Regions from separate parts of the Geobacillus sp. TFV-3 genome, predicted to be linked through region 2. Evidence: predicted binding sites of a transcription regulator. Region 2 holds the regulator's gene; the other holds the start of a gene.

Region 1 (4,212 bases), 2.9 Mb from region 2:
AAATCGGGCAGGAAGTATGCAAGGCGCAGGCGAAAAAAGTATATATATGCAACATTATGACTCAGGCCGGCGAGACGCCGCACTATACGGTGAGCGACCATGTGGAGGCGCTTCATGCTCATCTTGGCGGCCCGTTTTTGGACGCGGTGATCATCAACAGCGGAGCGATCCCGGAAGCGATCCGCCGCCGCTACGAGGCGGAACGGGCCGAGCCGGTGCGTGACGACAGCAGCGGGCTTTCGTTGCAAGTCATCCGCGACGATATTGTTGCGTATGAAGATGGGGTGATTCGCCATAATACGGCGAAAGTTGCCGCCCTCCTTCTCGGGCTCCTCCCTCGCGGTTAAAGGCAGGGGTTGAGCAGGCCGCGCAAGGGGCGGCGCCGCTTCCTATGGCCGCGCCGAAGATTAGGCACCTCCAACCGGCCGGATGCGGGGAACGAATGGAGGTGAGGCAATCGTGTCTTTTGCATCGGAAACGAAAAAGGAATTGACCCATTTAGAGGTGAAGCCTTGTTGCTTGCGCGCGGAGCTGTCCGCGCTTTTGCGCATGAACGGTTCGCTGTCGTTTTCCAGCGGGCGGATGGCGGTCGATGTCCAGACAGAAAATGCGGCGATCGCTCGGCGCATTTATACGTTATTGAAAAAGGGCTACGATGTCGCCGTTGAGCTGTTTGTCCGCAAGAAAATGCGTCTGAAAAAAAATAACGTCTACATCGTCCGCGTGACCGACGGTGCGGCCTCTTTGCTTCGTGAACTTCACATTGTCAACGGCGATTTTTCGCTCATCCATGACATTTCCCCGGAGCTCGTCAAGAAAAAATGCTGCAAGCGCTCGTATTTGCGAGGTGCATTTTTGGCCGGCGGTTCGGTCAACAACCCGGAGACGTCGTCCTACCATTTGGAGATTTTTTCGCTGTATGAGGAGCATAACCGGTCGTTATGCGAATTGATGAACAGTCACTTTTTTCTAAATGCGAAAACGTTGGAACGGAAAAAGGGGTTTATTACGTATTTAAAAGAGGCGGAAAAAATCGCCGAGTTTTTGAACATCATCGGGGCCCATCAAGCGCTGCTTCGCTTTGAGGACATTCGCATCGTCCGCGACATGCGCAACTCGGTCAATCGGCTCGTCAACTGCGAGACGGCCAATTTAAACAAGACGATCGGCGCCGCGCTTCGCCAGGTGGAGAACATCCGCTACATCGACGAGACGATTGGTCTTGATTCGCTGCCGGCCAAGCTGCGGGAAATCGCGAAGCTGCGCATCGAGCATCAAGACGTGACGTTGAAAGAGCTCGGCGAGATGGTTGCCGGCGGAAAAATCAGCAAATCCGGCATCAACCACCGGCTTCGCAAAATCGACGAAATCGCGGAGCGGCTGCGGGCGGGAAAGCCGGTCGATTTCCATAAATCGCTGTAAAGGGGAGATGGAGAGTGGTTGAAAAACAAGTGGAAGTGAAATTAAAAACCGGGCTGCAAGCGCGCCCGGCGGCGTTGTTCGTCCAAGAAGCGAACCGTTTCTCGGCAGACGTCTTTTTGGAGAAAGACGGAAAACGGGTCAACGCGAAAAGCATTATGGGCTTAATGAGCCTCGCCATCGGCCATGGAGCGGTGATCACGCTCATTGCCGACGGTCCGGACGAGCAAGAAGCGATCGAAAAGCTCGCCGCCTATGTGCAAAAGGAGAAGTAAAGCAGCATGTGGGGCTGGCGGGGAAAGGAATGGAAAAGGCTGCTCCGTTGTTGCCGGAAGCAGCCTTTTGCTTTTCATTTTATTTTTCATCAGCGCGCGTCAGCACGCGGTCAATGATGCCGTATTCTTTTGCTTTTTGCGCGGTCATAAAGTTGTCGCGGTCCGTATCGCGCTCGATCACCTCGATCGGCTGGCCGGTGTTTTCCGATAAAATGCGGTTCAATTTGTCTCGCAAGAACAAAATGCGTTTCGCTGCGATTTCGATTTCCGTCGCTTGCCCTTGGGCGCCGCCGAGCGGTTGGTGGATCATGATTTCACTGTTTGGCAAGGCGAACCGTTTTCCTTTCGCACCGGCGGCAAGCAAAAACGCGCCCATCGATGCCGCCATGCCGATGCAAATCGTCGATACGTCCGGCTTGATGAACTGCATGGTGTCGTAAATCGCCAGGCCGGCTGTGATCGAGCCGCCCGGGCTGTTGATGTACAAGGAAATATCTTTGTCCGGGTCTTCCGCCGCCAAAAACAACAGCTGCGACACGATCGAGTTGGCCACTTGGTCGTCGATCGGGCTGCCAAGGAACACGATTCGGTCCTTCAATAAGCGCGAATAAATGTCGTACGCTCGCTCCCCGCGGTTCGTCTGTTCGATGACAGTCGGAATCAAATACATGAAAAACGCCTCCTTTTCCATCCTATGGATCAATATGTACGCCTTAATCATACATGAATGGTCAATGAAGGTCAAAAAAAACGACCTTCCTCATTCTTTATAACATATTCGCGGCTAGCGGGAACATCCCTCTTTTCATCATAACCGCTTTTTCATTTTTTTAACCAGTTGCCTGTGGCGGTGGCATTGATGTGGAAGGAGCAAAGGCCTCATTTTTCCTGTTTTTTATTGCATTTTCCCCTTGCATTTTTGTACGATCCTGCTATAATAGAACATGCGACGGAACGAAACAGAGAAATAATGAACTGCCATGCCCTCGTAGTGTAGTGGATAGCACGAGAGATTCCGGTTCTCTTAGCGTGGGTTCGAATCCTGCCGAGGGCGCTTCACATGGGAAACGGTTGCATTGGCAGCCGTTTTTCGTTTTTTTTTCGGAGCGACATTGCACGGCCAAGCTTCACCATCTCGGAAGCACCGTCAAAAATTTCTCCTACCCCCCATCCCCGCCGTCGTGTACAATAGAAAGAAAGGAGGCGTGACGATGAGGGCGGAGTTATGGCAAGAGCAGCGGCTGCAGTTGTCGCTGACAAAGGAGCTTGTGCAGGCGATTGAACTGTTGCAGTATTCCGCGGTCGATTTGGAAGCGTTTTTATATGAACGGTCGTTGGAAAACCCGTTTTTGGAAATTCGCCGCAGCCGGGTGCGGCAGCGGTCCAATCGGGCGAAACGGGACCAAAAGCAGTGGCTTGAGAACATCGGCGCCCGCGCAGAGACGCTTGCTGGCCATTTGCTTTCTCAGCTGCCTTCGTTGAAGCTGGCCGATCGGGAAGATCGCATCGTCCGCTATCTCATTGCCTCGCTCGATGAGGACGGCTATTTGCGCGTGCCGCTTGCAGAGCTGGCGGCGCGGTTTTCCGCATCGGAACAAGAGATGGAGCGGGGGCTGCGCCTTGTCCAGTCGTTCGACCCGCCGGGAGTCGGCGCCCGTGATTTGGCGGAATGCCTTTTGTTGCAGCTTGAGCGTCTTCCGGAGCGCGACGAGCTGGCGGAAACGATCGTCCGCGACCATTTTGTTCCCTTTGCGGAAAAGTCGTGGAAAACGTTGGCCAAGCAGCTTGGCGTCGGCCTTGGCGAACTGCAGCGCGTCTTCGAGTTCATCCGCTCGCTCGAACCGCGTCCGGGCATTCACTATTCGAGCGACACACCGCCTTTCGTTGTGCCGGATGTCATCGTCACCCGGGGAGCGGATGGGGACTGGATGGTCGCCTACAACGATGACATCCATCCGGAGCTCGGATGGAACCGGGAGTACGAGCGGCGCATTGCCGCATCCGGCGACCGGCATGCCGAACAGTTTATCAAGGAAAAATACCGGCAGTTTACGTGGCTCGCGAAAAGCCTCGAGCAGCGAAAGCAGACGTTGCTTCAGCTTATGGCGGTTATCGTAGAGCGCCAGCGTCTGTGTTTGGAGTTCGGGCTTTCCGCGCTCAAACCGATGACGATGCGCGAGGTGGCCGAGGAGCTTGGGGTGCATGAATCGACGGTGAGCCGCGCGGTGCGTCATAAATATGTGCAAACGCCGTTTGGCACGATCGAGCTGCGCCGCTTTTTTTCGAGCGCGGCTACAGTCCTTGCAACAGACGAGGCGGCTTCCTCGACCCAGGTGAAAGCGATCATCCAAGAGCTGATCGCGGCGGAAGACCGGCGGGCGCCGCTTTCCGACCAGCAGCTCGCCGAGTTGCTTCGCGACCGGCACCACATCGCCATTTCACGCCGTACGGTCGCCAAATACCGCGAGCAGCTGCGCATTCCCTCTTCGGCGAAGCGAAAGCAATATACCGGAGCTTG
Region 2 (4,212 bases):
GATGAGCGATTCGACTTCTTTTTGGATTTTATCTGGGCCGAGCCCAAGCGCCATGAGCGCCTTAGCCGCGATCCCCTCGCCCTCGCGGATGAGGCCGAGCAAAATATGTTCTGTGCCGATATTGTTATGGCCGAGGCGAATGGCTTCTTCCTGCGCCAACGCCAGCACTTTTTGCGCCCGTTCCGTAAATCTGCCAAACATCATCGTTCATCACCCTCCATCTTTCTTCGATCCTCCATCTTTAAACGCTCCCGGATCAGCGCCGCACGGCGGACGTCTCGTTCTTCCGGGCGAAGCGCCCCGCCGGCATATTGCTGCAAAAATCCCGGCTGCGTCAAAATCATCAGCTCATTTAAAATGTTGCGCGAGATGTTTTTGATATATCCTAAATCAATCCCTAAACGAACATCAGACAGACATTGCGCCGCTTCTTTCGATTCAATGACGCGGCAGTTGGCCAATATACCGTATGAACGGAACACCTTGTCTTCTAATTGTATGCCTAAAGTTTTCACTAATGCCTGACGAGCTGCTCTTTCTTGGGCAATCAGTTGCTGGACGATCGTATGCAAATCAGCGACAATGTCTTCCTCTGATTTCCCAAGCGTGATCTGGTTGGAAATTTGGAAGATATTGCCCAACGCTTCGCTCCCTTCACCGTATGTTCCGCGGACAACGAGCCCCAACTGATTGATGGCAGGAATGATGCGGTTGATTTGCTGAGTCATGACAAGCGCTGGGAGATGCATCATCACCGAAGCACGCAATCCCGTCCCGACATTGGTCGGACAGCTCGTTAAATAGCCTAGTCGCTCGTCAAAGGCATAGTTGACATGCCCTTCAATCCAATCGTCCAATTCGCTCGCCGCCTCGAGCGCCTCAGCAAGCTGCAACCCCGGGAATAGGCATTGGATGCGAATATGATCCTCCTCGTTGATCATGATGCTGATTTCTTCATTTTCCGAAAGCAGACAAGCGCCAAACGGCGAATCCTCAGCTAGATGCGGACTAATTAAGTGTTTTTCTACCAATACCCGTTTTTCAATCGGCTGAAGCTCCGACATTTTCAACAACTCGAAGCGGCCTGCCCCTCCGTAAGAACGATGGGCGAACGTCCGTTCAAACAACGCGACGATTTGCATCGCTTCTTCACTGCTAAACAGCGTTGGAAAACGAAAGTCAACGATATTGCGCGCCAGTCGGATGCGGCTGCTTAAGACGATGTCCGAATCCGGCCCCTCTTGGCTCATCCACGCGCTGACCGCCGTATTGAAAAACTTCTCGAACGACATACCGCTTACATATCCTCCTCTCCGCGTCGACGCAGTTCATCCTCCAACGAGCGGATTTGGTCGCGCACCTCGGCCGCCCGCTCGAATTCCTCACGAGCGACGAGCTCCTGAAGCTTTTGTTTCAACACAGCAAGTTGCTTGCGCAAATGGAGAACGCCGCCTTTTCGCTTCGGAATTTTTCCTGAATGAGCCGTATTGCCGCTATGGAGCCGTTTCAAAATCGGCGGCAAGTAGCGGGCAAACGTCCGGTAGCAGTTAGCGCAGCCGAACCGTCCGATTTGTGTGAATTGATGGTATGTCATTTGGCACGTCTCACATTGAAGTACATCCGGGTTCGGAAACGCGTTCGCCGTCATCTCTTTCATCGGCGCCTGAAAGTTGAGAAGCCCCGCCAACAAGTTGTTGAGTGAAAAATCATCATTGCCGTAGAACGTAAACATATGGCCATGCTCTCTGGCGCATTGCTCGCAAAGATGGAACTCCGTTTTCTCTCCGTTTACAATTTTCGTAAAGTGCATCGTGGCCGGCCGCTGCTTGCATTCTTGGCAAATCAATGCCTCCCCCTCCCCCTATTTGTATTTCAGCGACGTCAGCATCGCTTTTAACATGCGGGCCCGCAGTTCGTCCCGCTCGGGCAAATCGATATATAAAACAGAACGATCCATAGCGCTTAACATAATTTTCGCTTCCCGCTCCGAAATTACCTTTTCTTCAACGAGACGTTTTACCACATCTTCCGCATTCGATTGGCTGATGCGGTGGCCGACCAGCTCGAGCAGCTGGTCAATAAGCTGTGCTTCACTCTTTGTTTTCACTTTCATAATGCGGATATACCCGCCGCCACCGCGCTTGCTTTCGACGATGTACCCTCTTTCAAGGGTAAACCTCGTATTGATGACATAGTTGACCTGCGACGGAACACATTGGAATTTATTAGCGATTTCGCTTCGTTTAATTTCAACAATATCTTGGTCGCTCATATTGAGCACTTGCTTTAAATATTGCTCAATAATGTCGGAAATGTTCGGCACTCTACCTACCACCTTCCTTACAACCAAGCTACCTGGCGATGGGCCGTCCGCTGACAAGGACACCCCATTGCCTCTTTGTTGACTTTGACTATATTTGACCTTACTCTTACTATACAATGTATTACGGAAAATTTCAAGAGTGACCGAAGAAGGAAGACTAGCTATAGAATATCCGTTTTTTTGGGACAATAAAACGTCAAGCAGCCGAATAAATGAAAAAGCACGCCTTTTCTCCCCAAGAAAGAAAAGACGTGCTTTCCATTTTGCCTAGCAGCGACCTACTCTTGCAGGGGCGCTGGCCCCAACTACCATCGGCGCTGGAGGGCTTAACTTCCGTGTTCGGGATGGGAACGGGTGTTTCCCCTCCGCCATAGCCACTAGGCAATGATCATCAACTTATGGACAATCCTTATTATATCCATCCTGTTGGATTTGTCAACAGGATGTTCATTCCTTCAAAACTAGATAACCGTCGGAAGAAGCCGCAAGCCTGCGCTTTTCGTTGTCCAGCTCCGGCTCGCCGCCGCTTTTCTTGTTGTCCAGTTCCAGCGCCTAGCTCTCTTCTGCCAAATAACCTTCCCCCTCGGGGTGCAAGCACCCCTGCGGGTGAAGAACATTTGGCATCGAGAGCTGACCGCGGCGCTTCCACTTTTCTCGTTAGGTCAAGCCCTCGATCGATTAGTATCCGTCAGCTCCACGTGTCGCCACGCTTCCACCTCGGACCTATCGACCTCGTCATCTTCGAGGGATCTTACCCGCTTCACGCGGTGGGAAATCTCATCTTGAGGGGGGCTTCACGCTTAGATGCTTTCAGCGCTTATCCCGTCCGCACATAGCTACCCAGCGGTGCCCCTGGCGGGACAACTGGTACACCAGCGGTGCGTCCATCCCGGTCCTCTCGTACTAAGGACAGCTCCTCTCAAATTTCCTCCGCCCGCGACGGATAGGGACCGAACTGTCTCACGACGTTCTGAACCCAGCTCGCGTACCGCTTTAATGGGCGAACAGCCCAACCCTTGGGACCGACTACAGCCCCAGGATGCGATGAGCCGACATCGAGGTGCCAAACCTCCCCGTCGATGTGGACTCTTGGGGGAGATCAGCCTGTTATCCCCGGGGTAGCTTTTATCCGTTGAGCGATGGCCCTTCCATGCGGAACCACCGGATCACTAAGCCCGACTTTCGTCCCTGCTCGACCTGTCCGTCTCGCAGTCAAGCTCCCTTGTGCCTTTGCACTCTCCGAATGATTTCCAACCATTCTGAGGGAACCTTTGGGCGCCTCCGTTACCTTTTGGGAGGCGACCGCCCCAGTCAAACTGCCCGCCTGACACTGTCTCCCACCCCGCTAAGGGGTGCGGGTTAGAATTTCAATACCGCCAGGGTGGTATCCCACCGCCGCCTTCACCGAAGCTGGCGCTCCGGCTTCCCAGGCTCCCACCTATCCTGTACAAGCGATACCAAAATTCCATATCAGGCTGCAGTAAAGCTCCACGGGGTCTTTCCGTCCTGTCGCGGGTAACCTGCATCTTCACAGGTAGTATAATTTCACCGGGTCTCTCGTTGAGACAGCGCCCAAGTCGTTACACCTTTCGTGCGGGTCGGAACTTACCCGACAAGGAATTTCGCTACCTTAGGACCGTTATAGTTACGGCCGCCGTTTACTGGGGCTTCGGTTCGCACCTTCGCTTCCGCTAAGCGCTCCCCTTAACCTTCCAGCACCGGGCAGGTGTCAGCCCCTATACGTCGCCTTTCGGCTTCGCAGAGACCTGTGTTTTTGATAAACAGTCGCTTGGGCCTTTTCACTGCGGCTCTTCCAGGCTCTTCACCCGAAAGAGCACCCCTTCTCCCGAAGTTACGGGGTCATTTTGCCGAGTTCCTTAACGAGAGTT

Evidence for each region. The regulator CtsR, encoded in region 2, represses protease genes until heat stress. The targets are predictions, from matches to a motif close to ATGGTCAATAAAGGTCAAACA.
Region 1: clpP (ATP-dependent Clp endopeptidase proteolytic subunit ClpP) is a predicted target of CtsR. The motif match lies at 2,422-2,442, and genes of this name have one in related genera.

What each region holds. Positions count from the first base shown of each region.
Region 1 is NZ_MPSP01000001.1:2,946,172-2,950,383, reverse strand. Features, by position in the region: gene BJQ97_RS15065 (gluconeogenesis factor YvcK family protein) at 1-347, shown strand, start outside; gene whiA (DNA-binding protein WhiA) at 460-1,422, shown strand; gene BJQ97_RS15055 (HPr family phosphocarrier protein) at 1,437-1,694, shown strand; gene clpP (ATP-dependent Clp endopeptidase proteolytic subunit ClpP) at 1,774-2,364, opposite strand; tRNA gene BJQ97_RS15045 (tRNA-Arg) at 2,677-2,748, shown strand; gene rpoN (RNA polymerase factor sigma-54) at 2,906-4,212, shown strand, end outside.
Region 2 is NZ_MPSP01000001.1:90,808-95,019, reverse strand. Features, by position in the region: gene clpC (ATP-dependent protease ATP-binding subunit ClpC) at 1-204, opposite strand, end outside; gene mcsB (protein-arginine kinase McsB) at 201-1,292, opposite strand; gene mcsA (protein-arginine kinase activator protein McsA) at 1,298-1,846, opposite strand; gene ctsR (transcriptional regulator CtsR) at 1,862-2,323, opposite strand; rRNA gene rrf (5S ribosomal RNA) at 2,589-2,705, opposite strand; rRNA gene BJQ97_RS00485 (23S ribosomal RNA) at 2,982-4,212, opposite strand, start outside.